Regions from separate parts of the Bradyrhizobium sp. Rc2d genome, predicted to be linked through region 2. Evidence: predicted binding sites of a transcription regulator. Region 2 holds the regulator's gene; each other region holds the start of a gene.
The links. Region 2 encodes LexA, which represses DNA repair genes until DNA is damaged. Its sites were predicted from a motif close to TGTTCNNNNTGTGTTCNG; they were not measured.
Positions count from the first base shown of each region.

Region 1 (10,166 bases), on a different contig from region 2:
CGACGGCAAGCGCATCATCGTCGCCTGCTGGGAGAGCAACGTGCTCGATATCATCGATGCCACTGATCTGAAAGTGATCGGCGAGGTCAAGACCGGCGATGGCCCGCGGGCGTTCGGGGCGTTCTTGCGGAGGACGGAGTAGGGCTCCTGTAGCCCGCATGGAGCGGAGCGCAATGCGGGGCCGGAAGTCCCAGATTACGCTTTCGTTCAATCCGGGCTACTAGGCTACGGCGCGCTCCCGGATATCGCTTCGCTCATTCCGGCTTCGGCATCGGGACATAGCATCGACGCAATCTCGTCCATCCGTTCGAACGTGTAATCCGGCCCCAGCGCCCGCAGCGCCGCCGGTGCCGCATAGCCCCAGCACACCGCGCCGCAGGCAATTCCCACGGCCCGCGCCGCCTCGATGTCGCGGACCTCGTCGCCGATCGCGATGACCTGGCGCGGCTCGACGCCGGCGCGTCTGACAACCCGGCGGAATTTCGCGGGCTTGCCGAACAGCGAGGCCGCACAGTCGAAATGCGAAAACAGCGCCGCGGCCTCGCCAAGCTTCTCACGCGCATTGGCCTCGCTGTCGGAGGTCACCAGTGCGAGCTGCACGCCGTTCCCGGCCAGCATCTGCAGCATCGCCTCGACGCCCTCAAACAGCGAAATCTCGCTAGCAGCCTCCGCTTTCAGCCGCCGCGCATACCGCGCGATTGCCGGCAGCTTCCACAAGGGCACCTCGAGCCGGGTGAGAATCTCGCGACTCGACGCATGGCGCAACTCTTCGATTTCCTCATCCGCGACGCGACGAAAGCCGAAGCGGTCGGCGACGTCGTTGATGGCGCGCAGGAACCACGGAAAGCTGTCGGCCAGCGTGCCGTCGAGGTCGAAGATGGCGAGGGAGTAAGGCATTCATCGGCTTGCTAAGTGAGCGGCTACCACTGAAAGAGCCGCAGGTCATCACCAATGAAAGCTGGCTGCGACAACCTTGAAAAACAGATCTGCACTCGGAATGAACAGCATGAGATATCCCACAAGAGAAAGAACCAAACAAATCGATAAGGAAATACGGCGCTTGATGTTGTTTCGGAGGAAGTTCTCCAGCAGCATTGATCTCAATAGTCCTTCATATCTTCTCTTCGCGCCAGTCCAATCTGCCGAAGCATCGTCTCGTTGGAGGCGGCCAGTTACCTTGCCAAATGCCAAGTCCAGAAATGCGTCGTACTCAGAATCGTAGTACTTCCCGTGCAGTGAATGGTGCCCTTCATGCCTGATTACACCATGAATGTCGATGTAAGCTGATGGTGTGAAGTGTTTCAGTGCATTCTCTACGTACTCAAACTGGTTTGTGCCAATCTTAAAGGTGAACGGGCGACGTACGCGATAACAGATATTGGCTGTTCCGAGCAGTATCAATCCGAAGTAAATGAGCTTTAGACGTTCCGTCGACGACAATCCAAACCGCAGAAGACTCTCACCAGCTAGTTGGTCGAACGACAGGTGCCGTGAGATGGAATCATTGAAGAGGATCAGATAGCCAACAATCGGAACAGCCATCGCACATTTTGCGACCCAGCCATCAAATAGAAATACATAGTCTGACCATCCGTAATTGTAGCGATAGATGCTCCACTTTAGTTTTGTGTAACCCGCAACTCGTCGGATCAGACGGGACATCAGGAAAGCTACTCCGCCGCCTCGCTCGCGCTCCTCCGCTTCGGCTTCCGCGCCTTCTTCAGCACCGGCTCCAGGAACTTGCCCGTGTAGCTCCGCGGCGCTTTCGCGATGTCTTCCGGTGGGCCCCAGGCGACGATCTCGCCGCCGCCGTCGCCGCCTTCGGGGCCGAGATCGATGACCCAGTCGGCGGTCTTGATGACTTCGAGATTGTGCTCGATGACGACGACCGTGTTGCCCTGCGCGACCAGTTCGTGCAGCACCTCCAGCAGCTTCTTGACGTCGTGGAAGTGCAGGCCGGTGGTCGGCTCGTCCAGGATGTAGAGCGTGCGGCCGGTGGCGCGCTTCGACAGCTCCTTTGCCAGCTTGACGCGCTGGGCTTCGCCGCCTGAGAGCGTCGTCGCCTGCTGGCCGACATGGATGTAGTCGAGGCCGACGCGGTGCAGCGTATTGAAAGTCTCGCGCACGCGCGGCACTGCCTTGAAGAACTCGGCGGCCTCCTCGACGGTCATGTCGAGCACGTCGGCGATGCTCTTGCCCTTGAACAGGACCTCCAGCGTCTCGCGGTTGTAGCGCTTGCCCTTGCAGACGTCGCAGGTGACGTAGACGTCGGGCAGGAAGTGCATTTCGATCTTGATGACGCCGTCGCCCTGGCAGGCCTCGCAGCGGCCGCCCTTGACGTTGAAGGAGAAGCGGCCGGGCTCGTAGCCGCGCGCCTTGGCCTCGGGCAGGCCGGCGAACCATTCGCGGATCGGCGTGAAGGCGCCGGTATAGGTCGCCGGATTAGAGCGCGGGGTGCGGCCGATCGGCGACTGGTCGATGTCGATGATCTTGTCGATATGCTCGAGGCCCTCGATGCGGTCGTGCGGCGCGGCGCCCTCGCTGGCATTGTTCAGCTTGCGGGCGATGGCGCGGTAGAGCGTGTCGATCAAGAGCGTCGACTTGCCACCGCCGGAGACGCCAGTGACGCAGGTGAACAGGCCGAGCGGAATCTCGGCGGTGACGTTCTTGAGATTATTGCCGCGCGCATTGACCACCTTGATGGTGCGGCGATGGTTCGGCGGGCGCCGCTCCGGCACCTCGACCTCAAGCTCGCCGGTCAGGTACTTGCCGGTCAGCGATTTCGGGTTGCGCATGATCTCGGCGGGCGTGCCTTCGGCGACGATGTAGCCGCCATGCATGCCAGCGCCGGGGCCAATGTCGAGCACGTAGTCGGCGAGGCGAATGGCGTCCTCGTCGTGCTCGACCACGACCACGGTATTACCGAGGTCGCGCAGGCGCTTCAGTGTATCGAGCAGGCGCGCATTGTCGCGCTGGTGCAGGCCGATCGAGGGCTCGTCGAGCACGTAGAGCACGCCTGTTAGCCCCGAGCCGATCTGCGAGGCCAAGCGGATGCGCTGGCTCTCGCCGCCGGACAGCGTGCCGGAGGAGCGGGACAAGGTGAGATAGTTGAGGCCGACGTCGAGCAGGAAGGTGAGGCGCTCGCGGATTTCTTTCAGGATGCGGCCGGCGATCTCGTTCTGCTGCGCGTTGAGCGCATCAGGCACGGTCTCAAACCACTCGCCCGCCTTCTTGACCGACAGCTCCGAGATCTCGCCGATATGCTTGCCGCCGATCTTGACGCAAAGCGCCTCGGGCTTGAGCCGAAACCCGCGGCAGCCCTCGCAGGGTACGTCGTGGAAATATTTCGCCAGCTCCTCGCGCGCCCATTCGCTCTCGGTCTCGCGGTAGCGGCGGTTGATGTTGGTGATGACGCCCTCGAACGGCTTCTTGGTGTCGTAGGAGCGCACGCCGTCCTGGTAGGAGAACTTGATCTCGTCCTCGCCGGAGCCGTAGAGGATCGCGTCCTTGGTCTTCTTGGCGAGGTCCTTCCACTTGGTGTCGAGCGTGAACTTGTAGTGCTTGCCGAGCGCGGTCAGCGTCTGCTCGTAATAGGGCGACGACGATTTGGCCCAGGGCGCGATCGCGCCCTTGCGCAAGGACAGCTCCTTGTCGGGGATGACGAGATCCTCGTCGACATGCTGCTCGACGCCGAGGCCGCCGCAGGCGGGACAGGCACCGTAGGGATTGTTGAACGAAAACAGTCTGGGCTCGATCTCGGGGATGGTGAAGCCGGAGACCGGGCAGGCGAACTTTTCCGAGAACAGGATGCGCTCGGGCCCGCTCTTGTCGTGGATTTTCGCGGTCTTCTTTTTCTCTTTCTCTTCCGCAGGCGCAGCTGCCGGCGCATCGGCGAACTCGACGACAGCAAGGCCTTCGGCGAGCTTCAGCGCGGTCTCAAAGCTCTCCGCAAGGCGCTGGCCAATGTCGGGGCGCACCACGATGCGGTCGACCACGACGTCGATATCGTGCGGGAATTTCTTGTCGAGCGTCGGCGTCTCCGCCAGCTCGTAGAAGGTGCCGTCGATCTTGACGCGCTGAAAGCCCTTCTTGAGCCATTCGGCGAGCTCTTTGCGGTACTCGCCCTTGCGGCCGCGCACGACCGGGGCGAGCAGATAGAGGCGGGTGCCTTCCGGCAGCGCCAGCACGCGGTCGACCATCTGCGAGACCGTCTGGCTCTCGATCGGCAGGCCCGTGGCCGGTGAATAGGGTACGCCGACGCGCGCCCAGAGCAGGCGCATATAGTCGTAGATCTCGGTGACGGTGCCGACGGTGGAGCGCGGGTTCTTCGAGGTCGTCTTCTGCTCGATCGAGATGGCCGGCGATAGCCCGTCGATCTGATCGACGTCGGGCTTCTGCATCATCTCCAGGAATTGGCGCGCATAGGCCGACAGCGATTCGACGTAGCGGCGCTGGCCCTCGGCGTAGATGGTGTCGAAGGCGAGTGAGGATTTGCCCGAGCCTGACAGGCCCGTGAACACCACCAGCTTGTCGCGGGGAATCTCGACGTCGATGTTCTTGAGGTTGTGCTCGCGCGCGCCACGGATCGTAATTGCGCGCAGGCTTGAGCCCGCGTTCTGTTGTTGGCGCTTGGCCTTGATCACTTCGTCCATCCCGGTGGTCCTCAAGGAATCCCAAAGACGCGCGATCGCGCCAATGCAAAAGGCGCGCTTCGCCCGGAACCGGGATCGGCGCCGATGGGTATGGCAGCGAACGTAGGAAGAACGGGCGCGGATTTCCAGTGGCCTTTGCGAATCGTCAACGGATTGTTGGCGCGCTGGCGGCATCTGGCAGCAGGAGCGGCGGAACTGCGGAAAGGGCCCTCAAAACAAAAAGGCCGGCGCGAGGCCGGCCTTTCGTGACGATGTGACGTCGGTCGCGAAGATCAGTACTTCAGATCAGTACTTGGCAACGACCGGGCCGCCGAAGTGATAGTTCACGCCAACCTGCACGGTGTGGAAGTTGATCGTGCCGGACGCCAGCGGAGTGCCGAGGTTGGAGAAGTAGTTCTCGCTGCCGAGGCTGCGATAGAGGTACTCGCCCTTGACCGACCACTGCGGAGCGAAGAACGCTTCGACGCCCGCACCGACGGTCCAGCCGGAGTGCCACTTGCTGTCGGAGACGCTCACGCCCAGCGCGCTGAGGGTGATCTTGTTGTCGATCCAGGCGTAACCACCGGTCCCGTAGAACAGGAAGTTATTGACGGCCCAGCCGATACGGCCACGCACGGTGCCGAGCGCATCGGTCTTGGAAGCCACGGTGATGCCAAGCGCGGTCGCCGAAGCGTTGACATCAGCCCAGGCGCCATCCGCCTCGATGCCGAACACGACGTTGCCGGTCTGCCAGTTGTAGCCGGCGGTGCCGCCGACGAAGCCACCCTGCATCTTCGGGTCGGTCGAAGTAGCTTCCCAAGCGCCGCCGCCGACGACACCGAGATAGAAGCCGGTCCAGTTGTAGACAGCAACCGGAGCGATCGGCGCCTTGGTGTAGGGGCGGGCTGCGAGATCAGCGGCCGAAGCCGGAGCAGCGAGAGCGAACAAACAGGCCGAAGCCAACAAAACCTTCTTCATCTTCAATCTAATCCCAGTCCCAGTTTCTGTTGTTGCCTTCCATGCCGGAAGGGCAGCGGACTCAACGGCCCAACTAATGCCGTGCTTACACCACTAAAGCCGCAAGTTGTGTCTCCGAAAAGCCACAACAGCCCCCAAAACGTGGCAAGTGCCAACCTATTGTTCCGAAGAGCAAGCAAGCAAAAGGCCGGCGCGAGGCCGGCCTTCAATCTCTCAGTGATATCAGGTAGATATCAGTATTTTGCGATGAGCGGACCGCCCCAACGGTAGTTCACGCGGATCAAGCCGATATCGACATCCTGGCTGATGCGCTCGGAGCGTGTGACGACACCGAGCGGGGCAGTGACAAAATTGCCAGACCCGGTGAAGTTGATCGTGCGGTTGCCGAGGAAGATATGATCGTATTCGAAGCCGACCGACCAGTTCGGCGCGAATCCGAACTCGATGCCCGCACCCACCGTGCCGCCCCAACGGGTCTCGTTGGCGCGGTCGAACTCGAGGCCTGTCGCCACATCGAAGGTCCGATAGCGATCACCGACGACGGCGCCGCCACCCTTCACGTAGAGCAGCACGTTGTTCCAGGCGTAGCCGACCTGGCCGGTGATCAAACCGAATGAGTCGATCTTCGAGCGATCGCGTAGGCCGGTCAGGCCGCTGATGTTGTCGCCGGAAAAGTCAGCCCAGTTGCCCTGACCTTCGATGCCGAACACCCAATTGGCCGACTGCCAGCGATAGCCAACCTGGCCACCGACCGTACCGCCGGTCGCGTTGTGGCAGCCTTCGCCGACCAGAGTGCCGGTCACAGGCGTCACGAAGTCCCAGCACTTGTGGCTGGTGCCGCCGCCGCCGTTGATACCGATGTAGAAGCCGCTCCAGTCGTAGATGGCGGCGACCATCGGCGGCGGAGCTTTGGTGTAGGGGCGCGCAGCGAGATCCGCCGCACTTGCAGGAGCCGACAGGCCCAACGCGATTACACCGATTGCACCAAACAGAAGCTTATTCATTGCAGTCTCCCCAGTTTCGTCCGCCTCTCGAAGTCCCCGAAGCGGTTGATCAGGCGCGACGCCCATATGAACTAAGTCCGACTCAACCGTAGCCTAAGGGGTGGGCAAAGTCCGTCTCCGAAATGCCACACTCGCAAACCGATTGAACCAAGTGCAACTTGATGAATGTTAAGTAGTTTTTACCGTTTCTCGGGAACCCAAAAAGTTCCATCCGGAAGCCTGCCTTTTTCATCGCCAATCGTAGCCGGACTGAGCCGACGTTCGCCCGATCGCCACAAGGAACAAATCTGGAACGGAGCGGATGGCAATGCTATATATGGGGATAACCTTGGGGGTGATGGGCTGAGCGGCGTCCGCAAGCGTATAGGGTCGCCTCAACGGGGCGGCGGAGGAACGCGAAGAGCGGACTTTCGCCTTTGAAATTCAGTGGCATTGGAGTGGAGAGCGGCGATGGCGGGAAGCGTCAACAAGGTCATTCTGGTTGGAAATCTCGGCAAGGATCCCGAGATCCGCCGCACCCAGGACGGGCGGCCGATCGCGAATTTGAGCATCGCCACCTCGGATACCTGGCGCGACAAGAATACCGGTGAACGCAAGGAAAAGACCGAGTGGCATCGCGTCGTGATCTTCAATGAAGGGCTATGCAAGGTCGCCGAGCAGTACCTGAAGAAGGGCGCCAAGGTTTACATCGAGGGCGCGCTCCAGACTCGCAAATGGACCGATCAGAGCGGCGTCGAGAAGTACTCGACCGAGGTCGTGCTCCAGGGCTTCAACTCGACGCTGACGATGCTCGACGGCCGCGGCGGCGGCGGAGGAGGCGGCAGCTTCGGCGATGAGCCGGGCGGCGATTTCGGCTCCTCCGGTCCCGTCAGCAGCGCACCGCGCCGTCCTGTTGCCGCCGGCGGCGGTCGCAACAGCGACATGGATGACGATATCCCGTTCTGAGAGCACGGATCGCGCGGCCAAGGCGCATTACCGATCGGGTTGCGCCGGGCGTGTCGTGTCAGCAATTTCTACTAATCGGCGGGGCAGGCTCGGATTTTCCGGGCCCGCTTCATGTTCGACGTGAGCTCGGGCTGCCCATGGGCAAACCGTCTGACAGGGCCCGCTCGCTGCGCGGTTTTCCAGGCGCGTGAAGTCATCTTGGAGGGGGATTCCGGGCCTCTCGGAAGCAGTGCTCGGAAGGGCTTAAGTTATTGGAAAAATAGGCGGAAAAATCGCTTGCCAGGGCCTTCGCGAGGGTGGTTATCCGGCCCCTGATGCGCTATATGATTCCCAGATAAACCTCACCGGATTTCCCCTTGGCTGACGACGACAACAAGCCCGGCGACCAGCCGGCGCAACCCTCGGACATTCGCCCCGTCTCCATCCTCGACGAGATGAAGAAGTCCTATCTCGATTACGCCATGAGCGTGATCGTGTCGCGCGCGCTGCCCGATGCGCGCGACGGCCTGAAGCCGGTGCATCGCCGCATCCTGTTCTCGATGAACGAGGAAGGCTATACGCCGGACAAGAAGCACAAGAAGTCGGCCGGTATCGTCGGCGACGTCATGGGCCAATACCATCCGCATGGCGACCAGGCGATCTACGACGCGCTGGTGCGCATGGCGCAGCCGTTCTCGATGCGCGAACTGCTGGTGGACGGGCAGGGCAATTTCGGCTCGGTCGACGGCGATCCGCCGGCGGCGATGCGCTACACCGAGTCGCGCCTGACCAAGATCGCACTGAAGCTGCTCGACGACATCGACAACGAGACCGTCGACTTCCAGGACAATTACGACGGCTCGACCAAGGAGCCGGTGGTCCTGCCGGCGCGGTTCCCGAACCTGCTGGTCAACGGCGCCGGCGGCATCGCGGTCGGCATGGCCACCAACATCCCGCCGCACAATCTGGGCGAGGTCATCGATGCCTGCCTGGCGTTGATCGACAATCCGTCGCTGACCATCGACGAGCTCAACAACATCATCCCGGGCCCGGATTTCCCGACCGGCGGCATCATCTTGGGCCGCCAGGGCATCCGCAGCGCCTACCATCTCGGCCGCGGCTCCATCGTGATGCGCGGCAAGGTCACGTTCGAGACGATCCGCAAGGAGCGCGAGGCGATCGTCATCACCGAGATACCGTATCAGGTGAACAAGGCGACGATGGTCGAGCGCATCGCCGAGCTCTACAAGGAAAAGAAGATCGAGGGCATCTCCGATCTGCGCGACGAGTCCGACCGCGAGGGCTATCGCGTCGTCGTCGAGCTCAAGCGCGATGCCGTGCCCGACGTGGTGCTGAATCAGCTCTACAAGTTCACGCCGCTGCAGACGAGTTTCGGCGTCAACGCCGTCGCGCTCGATTCCGGCCGTCCGCAGACGATGAACCTGAAGGATATGCTGACGATCTTCGTCGGCTTCCGCGAGCAGGTCGTCACGCGCCGGACCAAGTACAAGCTGCGCAAGGCGCGCGAGCGCGCGCATGAGCAGGTCGGCCTCGCCATCGCGGTCGCCAACATCGACGAGATCATCAAGGTGATCCGCACCTCGCCGACGCCGGCGGCTGCGCGCGACACCCTGATGACGCGCGACTGGCCGGCGCGCGACGTCGAGGACATCATCACGTTGATCGACGATCCGCGCCACCGCATCAACGCGGACGGCACCATCCGCCTGTCACTGGATCAGGCCAAGGCCATCCTGGAACTGCGCCTGGCACGTCTCACTGCGCTCGGCCGCGACGAGATCGGCGACGAGCTGTCAAAACTCGCCGGCGAGATCGGCGACTATCTCGAGATCCTGCGCTCGCGCGCCCGCATTCTCGAGATCATCAAGACCGAGCTTGCCGAGGTGAAGGCCGAGTTCGCCACGCCGCGCCGCACCGTGATCATGGAGCAGGAAGGCGAGGTCGAGGACGAGGACCTGATCCAGCGCGAGGACATGGTCGTCACCGTCTCGCACGCCGGCTACGTCAAGCGCGTGCCGCTGTCGGCCTACCGGGCGCAGCGCCGCGGCGGCAAGGGCCGCGCCGGCATGCAGACCCGTGACGAGGATTTCGTCAGCCGCCTGTTCGTGGCCTCCACGCACACGCCGGTGCTGTTCTTCTCCTCGCGCGGTCAGGTCTATAAGGAAAAGGTCTGGCGCCTGCCGATGGCCGCGCCGAACGCGCGCGGCAAGGCGCTGATCAACATCCTGCCGCTGGAGCAGGGCGAGCGCATCACCACCATCATGCCGCTGCCCGAGGATGAATCGACCTGGGCCAACCTCGACGTGATGTTCGCCACCACAGGCGGTAACGTGCGGCGCAACAAGCTGTCCGACTTCGTCGACGTCCGCCGTTCCGGCATCATCGCGATGAAGCTCGACGACAACGAGGCGATCGTCGACGTGCAGATCTGCACCGAGCGCGACGACGTGTTGCTGACCGCGGCCGGCGGCCAGTGCATTCGCTTCCCCGTCACCGACGTGCGCGTGTTCACCGGGCGCACCTCGATGGGCGTGCGCGGCATCGCGCTTGGCGAGGGCGACAAGGTGATTTCGCTGGCGATCCTGCGCCATGTCGAGACCACCTCGGA
Region 1 covers NZ_FNCU01000061.1:2,743-12,908, forward strand. The annotation lists gene BLV07_RS40480 (YVTN family beta-propeller repeat protein) at 1-142, shown strand, start outside; gene BLV07_RS40485 (HAD family hydrolase) at 226-897, opposite strand; gene BLV07_RS40490 (hypothetical protein) at 946-1,662, opposite strand; gene uvrA (excinuclease ABC subunit UvrA) at 1,671-4,652, opposite strand; gene BLV07_RS40500 (outer membrane protein) at 4,938-5,609, opposite strand; gene BLV07_RS40505 (outer membrane protein) at 5,843-6,613, opposite strand; gene BLV07_RS40510 (single-stranded DNA-binding protein) at 7,064-7,558, shown strand; gene gyrA (DNA gyrase subunit A) at 7,915-10,166, shown strand, end outside.
Region 1: uvrA (excinuclease ABC subunit UvrA) is a predicted target of LexA. The motif match lies at 4,749-4,766, and genes of this name have one in related genera.

Region 2 (10,166 bases):
ATTGCGATGCGCCCGGGCAAGCCAATGATGCATGGGCGGCTCGGTGCGATGCGCGTGATCGGCCTGCCGGGTAATCCCGTGTCGTCCTATGTGTGCGCCTTCCTGTTCATGGTGCCGCTGATTCGCGCCTTGTCGGGCCGGTCCGTGATTCATCACCGCCATGAGCGCGCCGTGCTCGGCCGCGATGTGGGCGCAAACGATATGCGCGCGGATTATCTTCGTGCACGTCTGGAACAGCGCGACGACGGCACGCTGGTGGCCGTTCCCGTCGATCACCAGGATTCCTCGCTGCTTGCGAATCTCGCTGCGGCGCAGGCACTTCTCGTGCGCGCACCGTTCGCGCCGAAAGCCGGAGCCGGCTCGCCTTGCGAGGTGCTGCGCCTGCCCGTCTGAGCGCACCACCACACGTGTTCCGCGAACTTTGTCGCGTTCACGGTAAATTAAGCAGTTGCGGAACACATATCGAACATATAGTGTCCGTTCATGATTTGTTTCGAGGATGTAGCGGTTCGCCGCTCCAATTCAGCGTCTCGGAATCGAACGACATCAACCGGGGGACTTTGGTCGAGATGTTAACGCGCAAACAATACGAGCTTCTGCGGTTCATCAGCGAACGTCTGAAGGAAAGCGGCGTGCCGCCCTCCTTCGACGAGATGAAGGATGCGCTCGACCTGCGCTCGAAATCGGGCATCCATCGCCTGATCACCGCGCTGGAGGAGCGCGGCTTCATCCGCCGCCTGCCCAACCGCGCTCGCGCCATCGAGGTGATCAAGCTGCCTGAGCTCCAGGCCGCCGCCGGCAACCGCCGCGGCTTCACGCCAAGCGTCATCGAGGGCAATCTCGGCAAGGTGCGCGCGAGCTCCAGTCCGCCCGCCGACGAGGGCGAGCGTCCCGTTGCGGTGCCCGTGATGGGTCGCATCGCAGCCGGTACGCCGATCGAAGCGTTGCAGACCCGCAGTCACACCATCAGCGTGCCGCCCGACATGCTCGGCTCGGGCGAACACTATGCGCTCGAAGTGCGCGGCGATTCGATGGTCGAGGCCGGCATCCTCGACGGCGACATGGCGCTGATCCAGCGCAACGAGAGCGCCGATACCGGCGACATCGTGGTGGCGCTGATCGACGACGAGGAAGCGACGCTCAAGCGCTTCCGCCGCCGCGGCGCCTCGATCGCGCTCGAACCCGCCAACGCCGCCTACGAGGTGCGCATCCTGCCGCCGAACCGGGTGAAGATTCAGGGCAAGCTGATCGGACTGTACCGCAAGTACTGAGACGACCCAGCGGTCATTCGATACCAATGATTCCGATTGGAGCGGACGGATTGTCCGCTCCAGCTGAATAGTCTTTCTGATCTTGGGCAGATTATCTGGCCCCTCTCCCAGCGCTATGTCCTCAACATGCCGCCCGAAGCACTCATCGCTTTGCGGCTCAAGAGATCGAGGAGACAACGATGCGCAGGATCGTTTTGAGCGCGTTCGCCAGTATGCTGATCGCTGCATCGGCAGCGCAAGCATTCGCAGCACAATCGCAGCACCATCCCCGCAAGTCGGCGCACGCAACAACGACCGAGCAATTCCGTAGCGCCCGAAATGCCGTCGCGCGACAGCCACAGCCGAGTTGGCCATATTCCGGATGGTCGGCGCCCGCAGGCCGCTGACGCTCGCATCCGCCAAATGCACTAAAGCGAACTTTGTTCCTATCGGATTCGGGAAAGATAATGTGATCGCATCCTGCTGACGCCAGCCGCAGATTCGCCCACAACCAAGCAGAACGTTACGTGCTTCCACTCTGATAGAGGCTTGCGCCTCCGAAAGAGGCGCGGGTTGCTATCTTCGAATAGGAGCACCCGATGTGTGACTACAGTCTGCATGCCGTTGCATCGCGCCCCGCCGAAGTCGGCGAGACGATCGTGTCGACAACGTTCCGCGGCACCTCGACGCGCGGTTTTGCTTCCGCGGCCGACCCGACCGTGGCCGTCTGCCTGCTGCCGGGAACGGAGCTCGCCTTCGCCGACAACGTCCGTTACGACAATCGTTGGATCTGGACGCGCACGATCAACTCCCGCGTCGGCAAGTTCGGCAAGATCGATCCGCACATTCCCGATCGCCATCATGACGCGATCGAATTCCCCGACGGCAAATACGTGCTGGTGACGCAGCTCGTCGAAGGCCAGCGCGCAACCGTGCTGCAACTGCCGGTGACGCAGCCGGTCGGCGAGCGCGAGCACAAGCCGCTGGTCGATGCCGACAGCCGGCCGACGATCACGCGTCTGCCGATCGGCTGAGCCGTCCCTGGCCACCAGGTCGGGCCAGGATTGAAAATGCCATCGCCGGCCGAGGCCGGCGAGATGGTATGATTTATGTTCTGCGGAAGTCCGGTTGGACCCGGACCAAGTCCTCGCATTTGTTCTTAATCGTCTGGCCTTAATCGTCGGCCTGCAAGTCGGTCTCCGCCGGAGTCGCGTCCCGGTTGCGGGCCGTAGCCGCCTTCGGCGCGAGGCTCCCGTCGAAATCACCCTCGCCGGCGCCGGCCGGGAGCCAAGGGCGGCTTGAGCCTCTCGCTCTCACAGATTGAACTGCAAAACCGTCACCACGCTGCGTCAACGCCAGCGCGCCTTGGCTGGTGAGACGCTGCCGACCGACCATCATCGCCGCACAATCCGGCGGCGCGGGGCGCCGCGTCACCACCAGCGCGGCGCGGCTGCAATCATCAGCCAGCGCGTCGATCCGCAAGGAAAGCGCAACCAGCCGCCCGTCGGCGAGCGGCGTCACGCAGCCCGCATCGTCACACGACACGCCATCGGCCAGCGAGCTACTCCCGGCGTCGCGCGGATCGGCGTCGGCAGCTAACCACTCCCTAAGCAGAAAGCCGTCCTTGCTCGCCCGGATCACATGCAAGTGCCCGTCCCTGCCCCGCACCGCGACGCTCGCGCCGCCTCCGGCAATCAGGATGTCGGGCTGCCGCACCGACAGCCCCCAGGCAATGGAAGCCAACAACATCAGCGCACCAGACCAGCGCAAGGGTGTGCGCAACAGGCCCATCACGATGATCCCGAGGCTTGCCGCGATCAGCGGCGCGATGCCGAAGGCGGGGATGCGGCCGATTGCGCCCGGCAGTGCCGCCACCCAGCGCGATACCGCGACCATCCAGTCGATCCCGATCCCCATTAGCCACCAGAACACGCCGTCGAGCCCGAAGGGAGCCGCGAGCAATCCCAGCAGCCCCGCCGGCATCACCAGCGCCGAAACCACCGGCATCGCGCCAAGATTGGCGAGTACGCCAAACGGCGTGACACGGTGGAAATGGAAGGCGGCGTAGGGCGTGGTCGCAAGCCCCGCGATCAGCGAGGCCAGGAACAGCATCGCGATCTCGCGGCCGCCCCATAGCGCGATGCGCGCTGTCGCCGAATGATCGGGCGAAGCAAACAGGTTCGGCATGCCGATCTGCACCAGCGCGACCAGCCCGAGCGTCGCGGCGAAGGACATCTGGAAACTCGGATGCACCAGCGCTTCGGGCGCGACCGCGAGCACGATCAGCGCAGCCACCGCCAGCGTGCGGAAGGTGATAGCGCGGCGATCCACCATGACCGCGATCAGCACCACCGCCGTCATGAAAAACGATCTTTGCGTTGCGACCTCCGCGCCTGACAGCAGCAAATAGAACGCGGCCGCCACCAGCGCTGCAGCTGCCGACCATTTCTTGATGGCAAAGCCCGCCGCCAGCCCGGGGATCAGTGCCAGCAGCGCACGCACTGCGAAGAACACGACACCGGCGACAACCGCCATGTGATAGCCGGAGATCGACAGCACATGGCCGAGCCCCGAGATGAACATGGCGTCGTTGACGGGCGTGGTGATCGCATCGCGCCGTCCGGTGAGCAGCGCGGTCGCGATCGCACGGTTGTCGCCCTCGAGCGTCGCACGGATGCGCGCGTCGATCGCATCGCGCAGGCCCTGCATGAAGGCCGCGTAGCGCAGCCGCAGGCCACCGCCATCCGGCGGCACTGAAGCCGTGATCGCGCCCATCACGAAGCCGGAGGCGCCGATGCCCTGGAAGAACATGTCGCGGGAGAAATCGTAGCTGCCCGGGCGCACGGGAGAGATCGGCGGCATCAAGCGCGCCTTCAGCTGCACGAAGCTGCCGACCTCCGGCGCCGTCCCCTTGCGCACCGACAGGCGCACGCGCTCCAGCCTGACGTCGCTGCGCTGCGCCTCCATCGCGGTAACGCGCAGCACGAAGCGATCGGTGCGCTCGCGGATGTCGCGGGTCTCGACGAAGCCCGACAGCGACACCGAATAGAGCGGCTTGGCCAGCACGGTATGGGCGATGCGCGCCGTCTTCCACGTCGCCATGGCAAAACCCGCCACCACCGCCGCGATCATGATCGCGGGCGCGAACAGCCGGCTCCGCCGCAACAGGACGGCGCCGAGCATGAGCGCGGCCGCCGTCGCGGCAACGACCCACAGCACGGGCTCGTGATCGGCGGCGAAATAGAGCGCGATGCCGGCACCGAAGGCGACGGGCACCCAGGGCAACAGCCGCCCGGCGCCGGCCTCAGCGCGCGCCCATTCGCGCAGCGTCTCGACGATCGCGGGCCACGCACCAAAGCCCGCCGGCGCAAAGCCGCCGGCCGATGTGGCGCGGCCAACCGGCCACGTTCCAGCGACTCCCTGGGAGCGTACTGGCCGGCCCGGCTCCGCCATTCCCCTGCACCTTACGCTACGCGACGGGTGCAGAGGCTACCGGAACGTGCGGCTGCGCGAATAGCGGTACGGATCAGGAACGAACGCGGCGGGACCCTACTTTTCCTCTCCATCGTCACGGCGAGCGCCGCCTTGGCATCTCTTCTGGATTCCTCGCAACGCCTGAGACGTCTTTGACCAGAAGTATTCGAGCCCTTGCGATCTCGTTCGCAAAGCGTCCTGCGACAGATCGATTGAGCCGAAAGTCTCATAAGTTGCCGGCCCAAGGTGGGATTACACTACGGTTCCCCGCCTCCCCGACAGGACGGGCAAGGCAGTGGTGGCTCGCGGTTCTAAGGCCGCCGGAGCTCTTCTCAGGTGGCGCGAAAGTGCGCCTGAAGTCAGACGTTGCCGACGCAACTCTTTGAATTGGCGCCTGCGACGCCGCGCATCACGCTCTCCCCGCGAGAAGATCGATCGCTGAAACAAGCGAGGAGACGTCTTGAAACCATAGGAGTCGCACATGCAGGTACCGAGTGATTTTCGCCGCGTGATCATCGCTGCATCGGTGGGAAACATCATCGAATGGTATGATTTCTACATCTTTGGCAGCTTGGCCGCAGTTCTATCGGTCAAGTTCTTTGAGCAATCCCACCCGGTTGCCGCCCTCCTCAGCACGATCGCGCTCTTCACGGCAGGATTTCTCATCCGTCCGCTGGGTGCCTTCCTGTTCGGATGGATGGGTGACCGGGTCGGCCGCAAATACACCTTTCTCATTACGCTCAGCGGAATGGGACTCGGCACGGGAGCGATCGGGTTGATCCCGACCTACCAGTCGATTGGTCTGACGGCGGCGTTCGTTCTCTTCGGCCTGCGCATGATCCAGGGCCTTTGCCTGGGCGGCGAATATGGTGGCGCCATCACCTACGTCGCCGAACATGTGCCGGACGATCGACGCGGCTATTATACCGGCTGGCTGCAGACCTCGCCTACTCTCGGAATCGTGGTGTCGCTGGCCGTCATCATCCTCACGCGGACATATGCCGGCAACCAGGCCTTCGACGAATGGGCTTGGCGCGTTCCGTTCCTACTGTCCTTCCTGCTGGTGGCGATTGCGATCTACATCCGGCTCCAGCTCCAGGAAACGCCGATCTTCCAGGAGATCAGGTCCCGCGGCCAGATGACGAGGAATCCTTGGAAGGAGGCTTTCCTCAGCTCCAACATCAAATACATCGGGATCGCAATTGTGGTCCTGATCGGACAGGGCGTGGTCTGGTACAGCGGTCAGTTCTGGGCGCTGTACTTCCTGCAGCAGGTCTCCAAGGTGGACCCGCTAACCTCCGCCTACATCGTGGGCGCCGCACTGCTCATTGCCACGCCGAGCCTGATCCTCTTTGGCTGGTTGTCGGATCTGATCGGCCGCAAGCCGGTGATCCTCGGCGGCATGCTGCTCGCCGCGATCACGTACTATCCGCTGTATCTGTGGCTGGGGACTGTCACGCAGCCCGGAAACGTCAACTATCCGGTCGCGACCTTCATCATCTTCATCCTGGTTTGCTATGTCGGGATGGTATACGGGCCGGTCGGCGCGTTTCTGGCGGAATTCTTTCCCGCCAGGATCAGGTATACGTCAGTCTCGGTGCCGTATCACATCGGCAATGGCTGGGGTGGCGGATTGGTGCCGTTCATCACGTCGGCGGCATTCGCCGCGACCGGCAGCATCGGCTATGCGCTGATTTATCCGATCGTGGTCCCCGCGGTGTGCTTCGTGCTTGCCGTCTTCCTGATGCCGGAAACGCGCAAGATCAGCATCTGGGAGCCGATCGAGCCGAGAACTGCATTGTGATGGATTGATCCCGGTGCAGGACCGCGGGGCCCTGCACCGGAGTTCGTGTCGGGGCGCAGTGCCGATCGTTCCCATCGGCACCGCGCCCGAGCGAGCCGATCTCGAACTCCCGGCCGCCAGCAAATGGCGGTCGGCAAGCGCCCGACTAGCACCTCTTCTCAGCCAGCCAGTCGATGCCAACGATCGTGCCACCAGGTGCTGAAGTCGCGATCGGTCATCAGCTCCCAGACAGCGAGTAGGATCACCAGTATGCCGGACAGCACGCTGCTCACCGTTGCCGATACCGGCTCATAGCCAATGGTCCAAGGTGCCAGTAGCAGAGCCAGGCCCACCAGCATTTCTCCCCATTCTTCCAGATAGGACGGGATGAAAAGTGCCTCGATGGCAAACAGCATGACGCCGAGCCCGAGTGCGATGGAGACCCAGACAGGCGCCCCGGACAAGCCCAGGATAAAGGACGAAAGAACCAGCCACAGGCCAACCAGGAGGCTGGCAGCGTCTTGCCAATGTTGGATGCGCATAATGCTCACCTCCTCTCTCCCGGTTAGATGGTGGCGCAGCTGAGAAAATGCATCCCTCCGACCTGCGCCGTGTTGCCGCGACAGAAGCCGCATCCAATCCTCGCGTCCCATGCTCCGGAAAGGGCCCTTGCGAGGGCCTGCACCAGGATGCAGACTAGCCGCGCGTGACAGGTGTCGACGTCTATCGTCCCGGCCGCACTTCGTTCGCGTTGCGCCCGGGACAAGAGGGAGGTGACGCCATGCGAGAAATCGAAATCCACGACTATGCGCGGCAGTTGCTGGAAGCCCATGGTCCCAAGGCCATTGCGGAAGCCGCCCAGAACGCCATCGATCTCGAGTCGAAGGGCGAGATCGAGCTGGCCAAGACCTGGCGGCATATCGAAGACGCCATGAAGCTGATGCGTGGGCCTCACCAAAGCTGAAGCAGCCGGCGTGCGTAGCCGCTTGACCGCAAATGCCGCCAAGCCGGATTGAGGCTGGAGGGGCGGCAACACAGAGTATGGACCACAATCCGTCGCAAGCCGTTCGGCTGCGGCTGAACGGCAACGCGACCCGCAAGACGCGCATCTCCACGATGCTGGGAGCGAGCCATGTTTCCAAAATGTGCGACGGCCGAAGATCTCGTGAAGGCGATCAAGGACGAGAAGGTCCAGATGATCGATCTGCGGTTCACTGACCTGCCGGGGGTATGGCAACATTTTTCCGTCCCGCCGAGCGCGGTGAGCGTCGATGCGCTCGAGGAGGGCATCGGGTTCGACGGCTCATCGATCCGCGGCTTCCAGGAGATTCAGGAGAGCGACATGCTGGTCGTCGCCGATCCGACGACGGCCTTCGTCGACCCCTATAGTCCGGCAACGACGCTGGTCCTCATCTGCAACATCCGCGACCCCGTGACCAGCCAATCCTATAGCCGCGATCCACGCTACGTCGCCCAGAAGGCTGAAACATATCTCAAGGGCACTGGTCGCGCCGATACGAGTTACTTCGGCCCGGAAGCGGAGTTCTTCGTCTTCGACGAGGTGCGCTACGGTCAGGGCATCAATTACGCCATGCACGAGATCGATTCCAGTGAAGGCAGCTGGAACACCGGCGCGGAGGAAGCGCCGAATCTGGGGCACAAGCCGCGCCCTAAGGAGGGATATTTTCCCGTTCCTCCGACCGACAGCATGCAGGCGCTACGCACCGAAATGGTGCTGACCATGGAGCAGCTGGGAATCCAGATCGAAGCTCATCACCACGAGGTCGCAACTGGCGGCCAAAACGAAATCGACATGCGCTTCACAACCCTCACCCGCATGGCCGACAATTTGATGATCTACAAATATGTGGTGAAGAATACCGCGCATGAGCACGGCAAGACCGCGACCTTCATGCCGAAACCGCTGTTCGAGGACAACGCTTCGGGCATGCATGTGCACCAGTCGCTGTGGAAGAGCGAGACCAACCTGTTCTACGACCAGGGCGACTATGCCGAATTGAGCCAGCTTGGCCGCTACTACATCGGCGGCCTCCTGACCCACGCCTGGGCGTTGTGCGGGCTTTGCGCCCCGACGACCAACTCCTATCGGCGCCTGGTGCCGGGCTATGAGGCTCCCATCAACCTGGTCTACTCCCAACGCAATCGTTCAGCCTGCTGCCGCATTCCAATGTACTCGCCGAATCCACGCGCAAAGCGGGTCGAATTTCGTTCGCCCGACCCCTCCTGCAATCCCTACCTGGCTTTTGCTGCAATGCTCATGGCGGGCCTCGACGGTATCGACAACCGGATCGATCCCGGCAGCCCCATCGACAAGAACCTTTACGACCTGCCACCGGCCGAAGCCAAGCAAGTGAAGTCGACACCGGGATCGCTGGATCAGGCGCTCGACGCACTCCAGCGCGACCACGCATTCCTGCTGCGCGGCGACGTCTTCACGGCCGACCTGATCGAGACCTGGCTCGACTACAAGCGAAAAAAGGAGGTCGATGCGATCCGGCTGCGACCGCATCCCTATGAGTTCCACCTCTACTACGACATCTGACAGCGGTCGGATGCGGATTCATCAACGTTGGCTAAATGCGGGAAATCCATCGGGCGCTGTTGCAGCAGAATAGTTTGCCATGCGACCACTTTTCCATCCGAGCCTGGTCAACGGTCGCTACGGCGACCCGACGGTCTATGTCGAAACGCTGTTCGAAAAGCGAAGTCTGCTGTTCGATGTCGGAGAGATTGCTTCACTAGCGCCGCGGAGGATACGGCGCGTCGACCAGGTCTTTGTCTCGCATGCACATATTGACCATTTCGTGGGCTTCGACCATCTGCTTCGCTTGCTCGTCGGGCATGAGAAATCGGTGCAGCTGTTCGGTCCGTCCGGCTTTGCCGAGCACGTCTTTCACAAGCTTCAGGCCTATTGCTGGAACCTGGTCGAAACCTATCCCTGCGATCTCGTTTTCGATGTAAGCGAACTCGGAACGGCGGATTCCATCTCGACCACGCGGTTCCACCTGAGGAAGGCGTTCGCAGCAGAGCCATCAGTCTCTCGCAAGGCCTTTGGCGGCGTACTCTGCGATGAACCGACCCATCGCGTGTCCGCCGCGATCCTTGAACATGGTACGCCCTGCCTCGCCTTTGCGCTGCAGGAGGCAGCGCATGTCAACGTATGGAAGAACCGGCTGTTGGAGCGCGGACTGCCCGTCGGTCCCTGGTTGCTGTCGCTGAAGAAGGCCATCGTCGAGCGTCGCGCCGACGATCATTTGATCCGCATCAATGAAACGGCAACGTCAGATCGCCCCGTTCCGCTCGCCAGCCTGCGCGATCTCGTGACGGTCGCTGCGGGCCAGAAAATTGCCTATGTAACCGATGTTGCCGACACGCCGGCCAATCGCGCCGCCATCGTGGCGCTGATTCAGAATGCAGACATCCTCTTCATCGAGGCGGCGTTTGCGGGGGCCGACGCCGCATTGGCGAATGAGCGGGCTCATCTTACAACCACGGCTGCCGGAGAAATCGCACGGGAAGCCAATGTGCGCCGCGTCGAGCCCTTCCACTTCTCGCCGCGCTATGCGGGAGAGCAGGAGCGGATGCTGGCCGAGGTGATGGCGGCGTTCAGGCATCTCGCACCTGACGCAAAGAGCTAA
Region 2 covers NZ_FNCU01000008.1:96,583-106,748, forward strand. The annotation lists gene BLV07_RS13065 (molybdopterin molybdotransferase MoeA) at 1-393, shown strand, start outside; gene lexA (transcriptional repressor LexA) at 570-1,271, shown strand; gene BLV07_RS13080 (hypothetical protein) at 1,850-2,284, shown strand; gene BLV07_RS13085 (ComEC/Rec2 family competence protein) at 2,424-4,703, opposite strand; gene BLV07_RS13090 (MFS transporter) at 5,206-6,528, shown strand; gene BLV07_RS13095 (SPW repeat domain-containing protein) at 6,687-7,049, opposite strand; gene BLV07_RS13100 (hypothetical protein) at 7,289-7,471, shown strand; gene glnA (type I glutamate--ammonia ligase) at 7,640-9,070, shown strand; gene BLV07_RS13110 (ribonuclease Z) at 9,150-10,166, shown strand.

Region 3 (10,166 bases), on a different contig from region 2:
GCGGGCTGCGCGCTTGGATCCGGCGGCGTTACTAAGGTCCGGTTAGAAGGACGAGTTTCCTCGTCCCTCTTGGCGGGCTGGTGCGATGGGGATCTCGTCCGGGGTTATTCGGGTCGGCTGTCAAACTCCAGCCAATCTTCATGGCATAGAAAATCTAAGTCAACGCGTCAGAAGATCTGGTTTGATCCGGGGATGGCGGCGTGAAACAAGCTCCCACCGAACCATGAAACAGGTGAGCGACAATGGTTGATGCGAGCGAAGTTGCTATCAGTCACCTGCAGCGCCGGAAGATCGAAGGGCGCGTGCTGATCCCGTTCATTCAGGTATTGCGTGACCGGTTCGGTCAAAGCGCAATGCGCGAAGTCGTTGACGAAACGATACGCAGGCTCGCCGCCGAGGACGGCGCGAGATGGGCAGCAACCTACGGCAAGACGACTGCGTCGCTGCGAACCGTGGCGCAGGAACTCTGGCCGGGCGGCGGCAGCATGGACCTCGAGGTGGTCTCGGAGTCCGACGATCACCTCGATTTCAACGTTACGCGCTGCCAATACGCCGCGTTCTACAAGGAGCTGGGTCTCGCTGATCTCGGCATTCGCGTCCACTGCAATCGTGATCATGCCATGCTGGCCGGCTTCAACGACGAACTCGAACTGTCCCGAAGCCAGACGATCATGGAGGGCGGAGCCTGCTGCGATTTCAGGTTTCGCAAGCGGTCGTAGCGCTACGCCGAAAACTCCCGCACAGCCCGCACCACGACGGCCGGCGCTTCCTGCGCAACGCAGTGACCGATGCCGGCGAAGGATTGTGTGCTGACGCGCGGAATGAGTGACACTGCGCGCAAGGCCATCTCCTTGTAGATCGCACCCGAGGCCTCGGCGGTCGTCACGCGCACTGGGCAATCGATCTCGATGAGCCGCGCGAACGGGTTTCCGCGGGCGTCGCCGGTGTAGATCTGGTCCATTGCCTCGAAGATCGGCCGCAGGATCGCTGACTCGATCTCTGGCGTGCAGCAGAGCCGCACCCGGCCATTCTCCAGAGGCGCGAAGCCGTGCTTCACATAGGCCCAGAGCGAGGTCTCGGTCCAATCCGCGAACGCCGGCGCGGCGCGGTAGCGCTTGAAGACCGCCTCAAAACTGTCGAACTCGGCCTGGCGCCGCAGCACGCCTTGTACGCCGGCGGTGGCCCATTCGCTCAATCCCGCCGACGCATCGCGTGCCTTGCGCGGATCCATCACGGTCGGCTCCATCACGAACAGGCGCGTGAAACGGCCGGGCCGAAGTTTCGCTGCGAGCAATAAATCCGTCGCACCGGCGCTGTGGCCGATGCCGTAGATGTCGCGCAGCTCCAGCGCATCGATCACCCGGCAGACGTCGTCGGCGTAATCGAGGAAGTGATATGCGCCGGGCTTGTGGCTGGCGCCGTGGCCGCGGCGGTCGAGCGCATAGACGGTGTAAGTCGATGCAAGCTCACGCGCGACCTCGCTCCAGACGTCGGCGACGAAACCGGTGCCGTGCAGGAGCAGGGCGGGCTGTTTGCCGCGCTCGCCCCACTGCAGCATGGCGATCTCGGAGCTGGCCGGGCCGATGGAAAAGCGGTGCGGATCGGTCATGGGGGCAAGATGCTACTTCGCATCCTCCAAGATCATCGTCGCGCCTTTCTCGGCGATCATCGCGGTCGGCGTGTTGGTGTTACCCGAGGTGATGGTCGGCATGACCGAGGCATCGACGATGCGAAGGCCGGAAAGGCCGTAGAAGCGCAGGCGTTCGTCGACCACCGCCATCGGATCGTTCGCCGCGCCCATCTTCGCGGTGCCGACGGGATGGAAGATGGTGGTGCCGATGTCACCGGCAGCCTTCGCGAGCGAGGCATCGTCGTTGCCGACCGAGGGACCTGGCAGATATTCGCGCGGGCGGTACTTTGCCAATGCCTTCTGCTGCATCAGGCGGCGGGTGGTGCGGATTGCGTCGGCGGCGACCTGGCGGTCGTCATCGGTCGACAGATAGTTCGGCGCGATGATCGGTTTCTCGTCCGGGCTCGCCGAACGGAGGCGCACGGTGCCGCGCGAGGTCGGCTGGAGATTGCACGCGCTCACCGTGATCGCGGGAAAGCGGTGCAGCGGATCGCCGAACTTGTCGAGCGATAGCGGCTGCACGTGGAACTGAATGTTGGCGCGTGCGCGCGTTGCATCCGAGCGCGTGAAGATGCCGAGCTGTGACGGCGCCATGGTCAGCGGACCGCGGCGGCGGAAGGCGTAGTCGAGCCCCATCAGGCCGCGGCGGAATAGGTTATAATAGGTCTCGTTCAGCGTGCGCACGCCCTCGACCTTGTAGATCGCGCGCTGCTGCAGATGGTCCTGTAAGTTGCGCCCCAGACCGGGCTTGTCCATGACGACGTCGATGCCGAGCGGCGACAGCCAGTCGGCGGGGCCGATGCCGGAGCGATGCAGCACTTGCACCGAGCCGATCGAGCCGGCCGAGAGGATCACCTCGCGCTTAGCCCGTGCCTCGATGATCTCGCCGTTCTGGATGAAGCGCACGCCCACCGCGCGGCCCTGCTCGATGATCAGGCGGTCGACCAGCACATGCTTCTCGAGCCGCAGATTGGGGCGGTTCAGCGCGGGCTTGAGGAAGCCGCGCGCCGACGACCAGCGCCGGCCACGCTTCTGGTTGACGTGGAAATAGCTGGCGCCTTCGTTGTCGCCGGTGTTGAAATCCGGGATGCGCTTGATGCCCATCTCCTCGGCGGCGTCGCCCACTGCATCGAGAACGTCCCACGACAGCCGCGGCGCCTCGATGCGCCAGCCGCCGCCGGCGCCGTGATGCTCGCTCGCGCCCAGGAAGTGATCTTCCAGCCGCTTGAACAGCGGCAGCACGTCGTCATAGCCCCAGCCGGTCATGCCGAGCTGGCGCCAATGGTCGTAATCGGCAGCCTGTCCGCGCATCGAGATCATGGCGTTGATCGACGAGCAGCCGCCGATCACCTTGCCGCGGGGATAGGCGAGCGCGCGGCCGTTCAGGCCCGGCTCGGCCTCGGTCTTGAACATCCAGTCCGAGCGCGGATTGCCGATGGCAAAGAGATAGCCGACCGGGATGTGGAACCAGATCCAGTTGTCGTCGCCGCCGGCCTCGAGAATGAGGACACGGTTCTTCGGATCGGCCGAGAGCCGGTTCGCGAGGATACAGCCCGCCGTGCCGGCCCCGACGACAATGTAGTCAAACTCACCTTCGAGCCGTCTTGGCATTCTGCGTCCACCCAAACAGGCGTCATGCCCGGGGCTTGTCCCGGGGCTCCAGCGCTTTCTGTCCTAATAGTCGGACGTGGATGGCGAAGACAAGCTCGCTACAAGCCCGGCCATGACGAGAGGACAGGGCTACCCTCGATCCGCGGCAGTTAGGTGGACCGGCGCTTGCATGGTAGACAGTCCTGTATTCCCAACAAAGCTTGAGACCCTCCATGCCCATCGTGAACCGCGTCGCCGACCTCCAACCCGATATTCAGGCCTGGCGCCGGGACATCCATCAGCATCCGGAGCTGCTATATGACGTTCACCGCACCGCAGCATTCGTTGCGGACCGTTTGCGCGAGTTCGGCTGCGATGAGGTCGTGACTGGCCTTGGCCAGACCGGCGTGGTCGGCGTGATCAAGGGCAGCAAGCCGGCCGGCGAGGGCCTCAAGGTGATTGGCCTGCGCGCCGACATGGACGCGCTGCCCGTCGAGGAGCAGACCAACCTGCCTTACGCCTCCAAGACCCCGGGCAAGATGCACGCCTGCGGCCATGACGGCCACACCGCGATGCTGCTGGGCGCGGCGCGCTACCTCGCCGAGACCCGCAACTTCGCCGGCGATGCCGTGGTGATCTTCCAGCCGGCCGAGGAGGGCGGCGCGGGCGGTGCGGCCATGGTCAAGGACGGCCTGATGGAGCGCTTCGGCATCGAGCAGGTCTACGGCATGCACAACGGCCCGGGCATCCCCATCGGCTCGTTCGCGATCCGGCCGGGTCCGATCATGGCGGCGACCGACGAGGTCGACATCATGATCGAGGGCGTCGGCGGCCATGCCGCGCGTCCGCACAAATGCGTGGACTCCGTGCTGGTCGGTGCGCAGGTGATCACCGCCTTGCAATCGATCGTCGCGCGCAGCGTCGATCCCTTGGAATCGGCGGTGATCTCGATCTGCGAATTCCACGCCGGCAATGCCCGCAATGTCATTCCGCAGACGGCGACGCTGAGGGGCACCATCCGTACGTTGTCGCCGGAGGTGCGCAAGCTGGTCGAGAAGCGCGTGCACGAGGTTGTGGCAGGCGTGGCGCAGATCACGGGTGCCAAGATCGATCTGCGCTACAAGCGCAACTATCCGGTGGTGAACAACCACGCTGCGGAGACCGAGGTGGCAAGGCGCATCGCCAAGCAGGTCGCAGGGGACGCCAACGTGCACGAGATGCCGCCGCTGATGGGCGGCGAGGATTTCGCCTACATGCTGGAAGCGCGGCCCGGCGCCTTCATCTTCTGTGGCAATGGCGACAGCGCCGGCCTGCATCATCCCGCTTATAATTTCAACGACGAGGCGATTGTCTACGGCACGTCCTATTGGGTCAAGCTGGTCGAGGAATCGCTGGCTGCGTCGTAGTTCACCTCGCCCCGCTCTTGTCCGCCGAAGCCTCGGCGAAGGCGGATGAGGTCGATCGCGTAAGCGATCGGGTGAGGGGGACTCTCCGCGAGTCCGTCTCTCACCGTGATTGTGGATGCAGCCCCTCACCTCAACCCTCTCCCCGTAAGAACGGGGAGAGGGAGCGGACAGGTACTCAGAACATCCGCGAGAAGATCACGTAGAGCGTGGCCGACAGCATGATCGCGCAGGGCAGGGTCAGCACCCAGGCCATCAGCAGGTTGCGGATCGTCGACCATTGCAGGCCCGAACCGTTCGCCGCCATGGTACCAGCGACGCCGGACGACAGCACGTGGGTGGTCGAGACCGGCAGGCCGAACACGTCGGCGGCGCCGATCGTGGCGGCGGCCACGAGCTCGGCCGAGGCGCCCTGCGCGTAGGTGAGATGGCTCTTGCCGATCTTCTCGCCCACGGTGATGACGATGCGCTTCCAGCCGATCATGGTGCCGAGGCCGAGCGCGATGGCGACCGCGATCTTCACCCAGTTGGGGATGAACTTCGTGGCGGCATCGAGCGAGCCCTTGTAGGTGTTGAGCACCGCGATCTCATCCTTGTTGAGATCGTTCGCCTTGTCCTTCATCAGGAAACGGATCGCTTCCGACGTCAGGTACATGTCGTTGCGGGTATTGCCGACGGCTTCGGCGGGTACCTTGCTCAGCGTGCCGTATCGGGCAACCTGATCGCCGACGTCCTTCACCAGCACGGCGAGCGAGGGATAGGTACCGTCGTTGAGCTCGTGCAGGGCGATGTACTGCGTCACCGCCGGACGAGGATCGCCGATGATGCTGTGGCCGGCGCCTTTGGCCGAGATCACCTTGGAGGCGGCCTCGGAGGTCTTCTGGAACTGGGCGACCTGGGATTCCGGCAGCGCCCGGTTGAGGGCGTAAGCCGTCGGCACGGTGCCGATCAGGATCAGCATGATCAGGCCCATGCCCTTTTGGCCGTCGTTCGAGCCGTGCGCGAAGCTGACGCCGGTGCAGGTTGCGATCAGCAGGCCGCGGATCCACAGCGGCGGCGCCTTGTTGCCTTCGGGCGCGGCATAGAGCGCCGGCTTGCGCACGATAAACTTGAGCAGCAGCAACAGCACGGCGGCGCAGATGAATCCGAACAGCGGCGACAACAGCAGCGCGTAGCCGATCTCGGTCGCCTTGCTCCAATCCACGCCCGAGGTGCCGTCGCGGCCGCGCATGACGGCGTTGGCAACGCCGACGCCGATGATCGAGCCGATCAGCGTGTGCGAGGAGGAGGCCGGCAGGCCGAAGAACCAGGTGCCGAGATTCCACAGGATCGCGGCGATCAGCAGCGCGAACACCATGGCGAAGCCGGCGCTGGAGCCGACCTGGAGGATCAGCTCGACCGGCAGCAGCGAGACGATGCCGAACGCGACCGCGCCGGAGGACAAGAGCACGCCGAGGAAGTTGAAGAAGCCCGACCACATCACCGCGACTTCGGCCGGCAGCGAATGGGTGTAGATCACGGTCGCCACCGCATTGGCGGTATCGTGGAAGCCGTTGACGAATTCGAAGCCGAGCGCGATCAGGAGCGCGACGAACAGGAGGATGTAGGGCAGGTAGGTCGTCACCCGCGTGCCGGTCGCGTTGATGTCGACATAGATGCTGTAGGCGACGAACAGCAGGCCGGCGGCGAGGATGCCGAAGAACAGGATCAACGTCAGCGGATTGAAGCCCTTGTCGAGATTTGGCCGCGAGGCCGGCTGGACGGGCGCGGGATCTGTTACCGCGCGGTCAAATGCAACATCGGTCATGTCTGGACGCCCCTTAACTTTCAAGTAAGGGTATTGTCCGCGATGGATTTGAAGGCCGGATGACAACTAAGGCGTGAAGGCCGTTTTTGCTGCCAGTATTAGGCAGCCCGTGCAGCCTTCTTCTGCAAGCCGGCCGCGATCTTCAAATCGTCGACAAAGCGCTGATATTCCAGCACCTTGGTTTCCGGATCGGGCAGCCGCAGCAGATAAGACGGATGCACCGTCACCAAAGCCTTGCGCCCGTCGGGTAGGTCGATGAGCCGGCCTCGGTTTTTGCCAATGGGCGTGATCTTGCCGAACACGCTTTGCGCGGCAGTGGCGCCCATCGCCACGATGAGATCGGGTTGGATTGCCGAAACTTCCCGCTCATACCATTGCCGGCACGCCCGGATCTCCGGCGTATTCGGCTTCTGGTGCAGGCGGACCTTTCCGCGTGGCACGAATTTGAAGTGTTTGACCGCGTTGGTGACATAGACCTTCTTGCGATCGACGCCGGCCTCCTCCAGCGCGCGGTCGAGCATCTGGCCGGCCGGGCCGACGAAGGGATGGCCGGCGAGGTCTTCCTTGTCGCCGGGCTGCTCGCCGACCAGCATGATGTTGGCGGACTTCGGGCCTTCGCCGAACACGGTCTGGGTTGCGTCCTTGTAGAGGTGGCAGGCGCGGCAATGCGCGGCCTCCTCGCGGAGCGCGTCGAGATCGTCGGCAGCTAGCTTGCGTTTCATCGGAGCCTCCGGCCGCGGGGTGATCCACCCGCCGGTCCAGCGTTCGGCATCGGCGAGCAGCGGTTCAAGTATCGAGGCTTTCGACAGGTTCCTGTGACTCTTCTTCGGCGCTTCCGGCGTGATCGGGTGGTCTGGAAAGTGGCGGCGCCAGGTTTCCTCCAACCGGTTGGGGGCGGGCATCTCCGTCTGGCTGATGCCCGGGGTGAATGAGATCGCGTGGCCATCCCAATGGGCGCAAATGTCGGGCGTGAGGATCGACCAGGGCATGTCGGCGTAGCGGCGCGCGAAGAAGGGGGCGGTGAATTCGACGATGTGATGCTCCGGCACGAACCAGGCCGCGTAATGTGCGTTGTGCTCGCGTCCGATTTCGCGGAAGCGAATGACATCGCGCATCCGCTGCATGTCGCGATGCACGCTGACGGCCATCGCTGTCGCCTGCGCGACGTCCGGATCGGCTCTGGTCTCGAGCAGATCGTGGTCGGTCCGCAACCGCCACAGCAGGCGATAGAGCAGTGCAAAGCGTTCACCGTCGCGGTGCAGGGCCGCGATGCGGGCGAGCTCGATGAAATTGGCCGGCACGCTGAAGGTGCCGTCGGTTTCGATCGGCGGAAGGCCTGGCGCTTCGCATAGACCGGCCGGCACCGCCTCTTTCGCGCGGCCCTGCACGCTCCAGGTCACTTCGGCCGGCGCGATCTGATGCAGTGCGAGCGCGCGGGCGGTTTTGCGCCAGCTCTCGAAATCGGTCTGGCTGTCGAGAGTGATGAGGTACATGGCACTTGAATCCTCTTGATTCTGCTCATGAATCCGACTTAGCGCCAATTCGATTGACTCGCGGGGCGCCGTTAGCTTTATATTAGAACATATCATGAACAAATGAGCCAGCCGTTGGTTCTTCTTTTGAGGACCACGGCATCAATCTCTGAAGGAGCGGCGAGCATGAGCGGCGCACGCATTAGCGCGCTTGCGACCTTGCGCAGCCAAATCGAGCGCATCGAGACGGCGGAGGTCGTGCATCATCGCGATCGCGTCGCGCTCGGCCACAGCGAGGCTGACAGCGCGCTGAAGGGCGGGCTCGCGCGCGCGGCGATCCACGAGGTGTTTTGTGAGGGGCGGCAGGGAACGGCCGCGACGGGCTTCGTCATGGGGCTTGCGGGCCGCGTGACGGCACGCAAGCCGCTATTGTGGGTGCGGCAGGATTTTTCGGAGCTCGAAACCGGCGCGCTGTCGATGAGCGGGCTTGCCGAACTCGGCCTCGACCCGCGTCGCGTGGTGATGGTGCGCGCCGCCGATGTCGAGAGCGCACTGCGCACCTCAGCCGACGCGCTCGCCTGCGATGCGCTGGGGGCCGTGGTGCTCGAGCTCTGGGGCGAGATCAGGCAGTTCGATCTCGTGGCGAGCCGCAAGCTGACGCTGGCCGCGCAATCTTCCGGCGTCACCGGGCTCTTGCTGCGCATGGCCGCGCAACCGATGCCCTCGACCGCGGAAACACGATGGATGCTGCGCGCGGCGCATTCACCGCCGGGCCCGGTGTGGAGTGCCTGGGGCGTGCCGCGCTTCGATGCCGAGCTCTTGCGCAATCGTCATGGCCCATGTGGCCGGTGGATCATGGAATGGAAATGTGATGAGTGCCAGTTCAGTGAGCCGTCGACGTGTCCTCAGCCTGTGGCTGCCGCGCCTGCCAATCGATCGGATTCAGCGGTTCTTTGGCAACGTCGGACTGCATAAAAGCAATGATCCAAGCATCGTCGTCATCAAGGACAACAATGCGCTGGTGATTCATGCGCTGGACGAGGCCGCCGAGCGCCTCGGCCTGTATATCGGTCAGCCGCTGGCGAACGCGCGGGCGATGTGTCCGGACTTGCGTGTGTTCGACGCCGATGTCGTGGCCGATGCGAAGACGCTCAGCGATGTCGCGGACTGGTGCGACCGCTTCACGCCGCTGGTGGCGCTCGATCCGCCGCACGGGCTGTTCCTCGACATCACCGGCTGCGCGCATCTGTTCGGTGGTGAGGCCGCGTTGTTGCGGACGTTGGTCCGCGCATTGGCCCGGCAGGGGTTTGCCGTCAGCGCGGCGATCGCCGGCACCTCGGTCTGCGCGCGCACGCTGACGCGGCAGGCCACGGGCACCATCGTGGCCGATGGCGAGGAGGCGGAGGTGATCAGCCGGTTGCCGATATCCGCGCTCGGCGCAGGCGAGACCATCACCACCGGCCTGCGCCGTGCCGGGCTGAAGACCATCGGCGATGTCGCCGCGCGCACGCCGAGCGAGATCACGGCGCGGTTCGGCGCGCGGTTCTCCACGCTGCTGGCGCATGCGCTGGGGCAGGGCGATGCGCCGATCAACCCGCGCAAGCCGCTGCCCGACTACATCGTGGAAAAGCGCTTTGCCGAGCCGATCGCGACCGACACCATGATCGCGATGACGCTGTCGCGCCTCGCCGACACGTTGATCGCGTCCATGGAGAAGCAAGGCAAGGGCGCGCGGCGCCTGGAGGCCGCCTTCTTCCGCACCGACGGCGTGGTGCGCGCGATCACGGTCGAGACCGGACATCCGGTGACGCGAAGCGCGGTCATTGACCGCCTGTTTCGCGAGCGCCTCGACGCACTCGCCGATCCGCTCGATCCCGGCTTCGGCTTCGACATGGTGCGGCTGTCGGCGAGCCGCACCGAGATCGTGGTGCAGGAGCAGCGCGATCTCGACGCTCATGTCCACGACAATGACGATCTCGCCGCGCTGATCGACCGCATTGCCGCGCGCATCGGCGGCAAGCGGGTCGTCGTGCACCTGCCGCAGGATACCCATATCCCTGAATGCGCGGTGCTGGCCGCGCCGGCGCAGCATCATCTCGCCGCTGCCATGCAGGCCGAATGGCCGGCACGTGCCGAGAGCGAGCCGCCGCTGCGCCCCTTGCGGCTGTTCGACAAGCCGGAGCCGATCAAGGTGCCGTTCGCGACCGTGCCGGACGGTCCGCCACATCAGTTCACCTGGCGCCGCGCGCTGCATGCGGTGGTGC
Region 3 covers NZ_FNCU01000021.1:15,457-25,622, forward strand. The annotation lists gene BLV07_RS24625 (ABC transporter permease) at 1-46, shown strand, start outside; gene BLV07_RS24630 (L-2-amino-thiazoline-4-carboxylic acid hydrolase) at 243-719, shown strand; gene BLV07_RS24635 (alpha/beta fold hydrolase) at 722-1,609, opposite strand; gene BLV07_RS24640 (GMC family oxidoreductase) at 1,622-3,241, opposite strand; gene BLV07_RS24645 (M20 aminoacylase family protein) at 3,454-4,626, shown strand; gene BLV07_RS24650 (inorganic phosphate transporter) at 4,802-6,430, opposite strand; gene BLV07_RS24655 (UdgX family uracil-DNA binding protein) at 6,529-7,923, opposite strand; gene BLV07_RS24660 (ImuA family protein) at 8,089-8,877, shown strand; gene BLV07_RS24665 (Y-family DNA polymerase) at 8,774-10,166, shown strand, end outside.
Region 3: BLV07_RS24660 (ImuA family protein) is a predicted target of LexA. The motif match lies at 8,007-8,024, and genes of this name have one in related genera.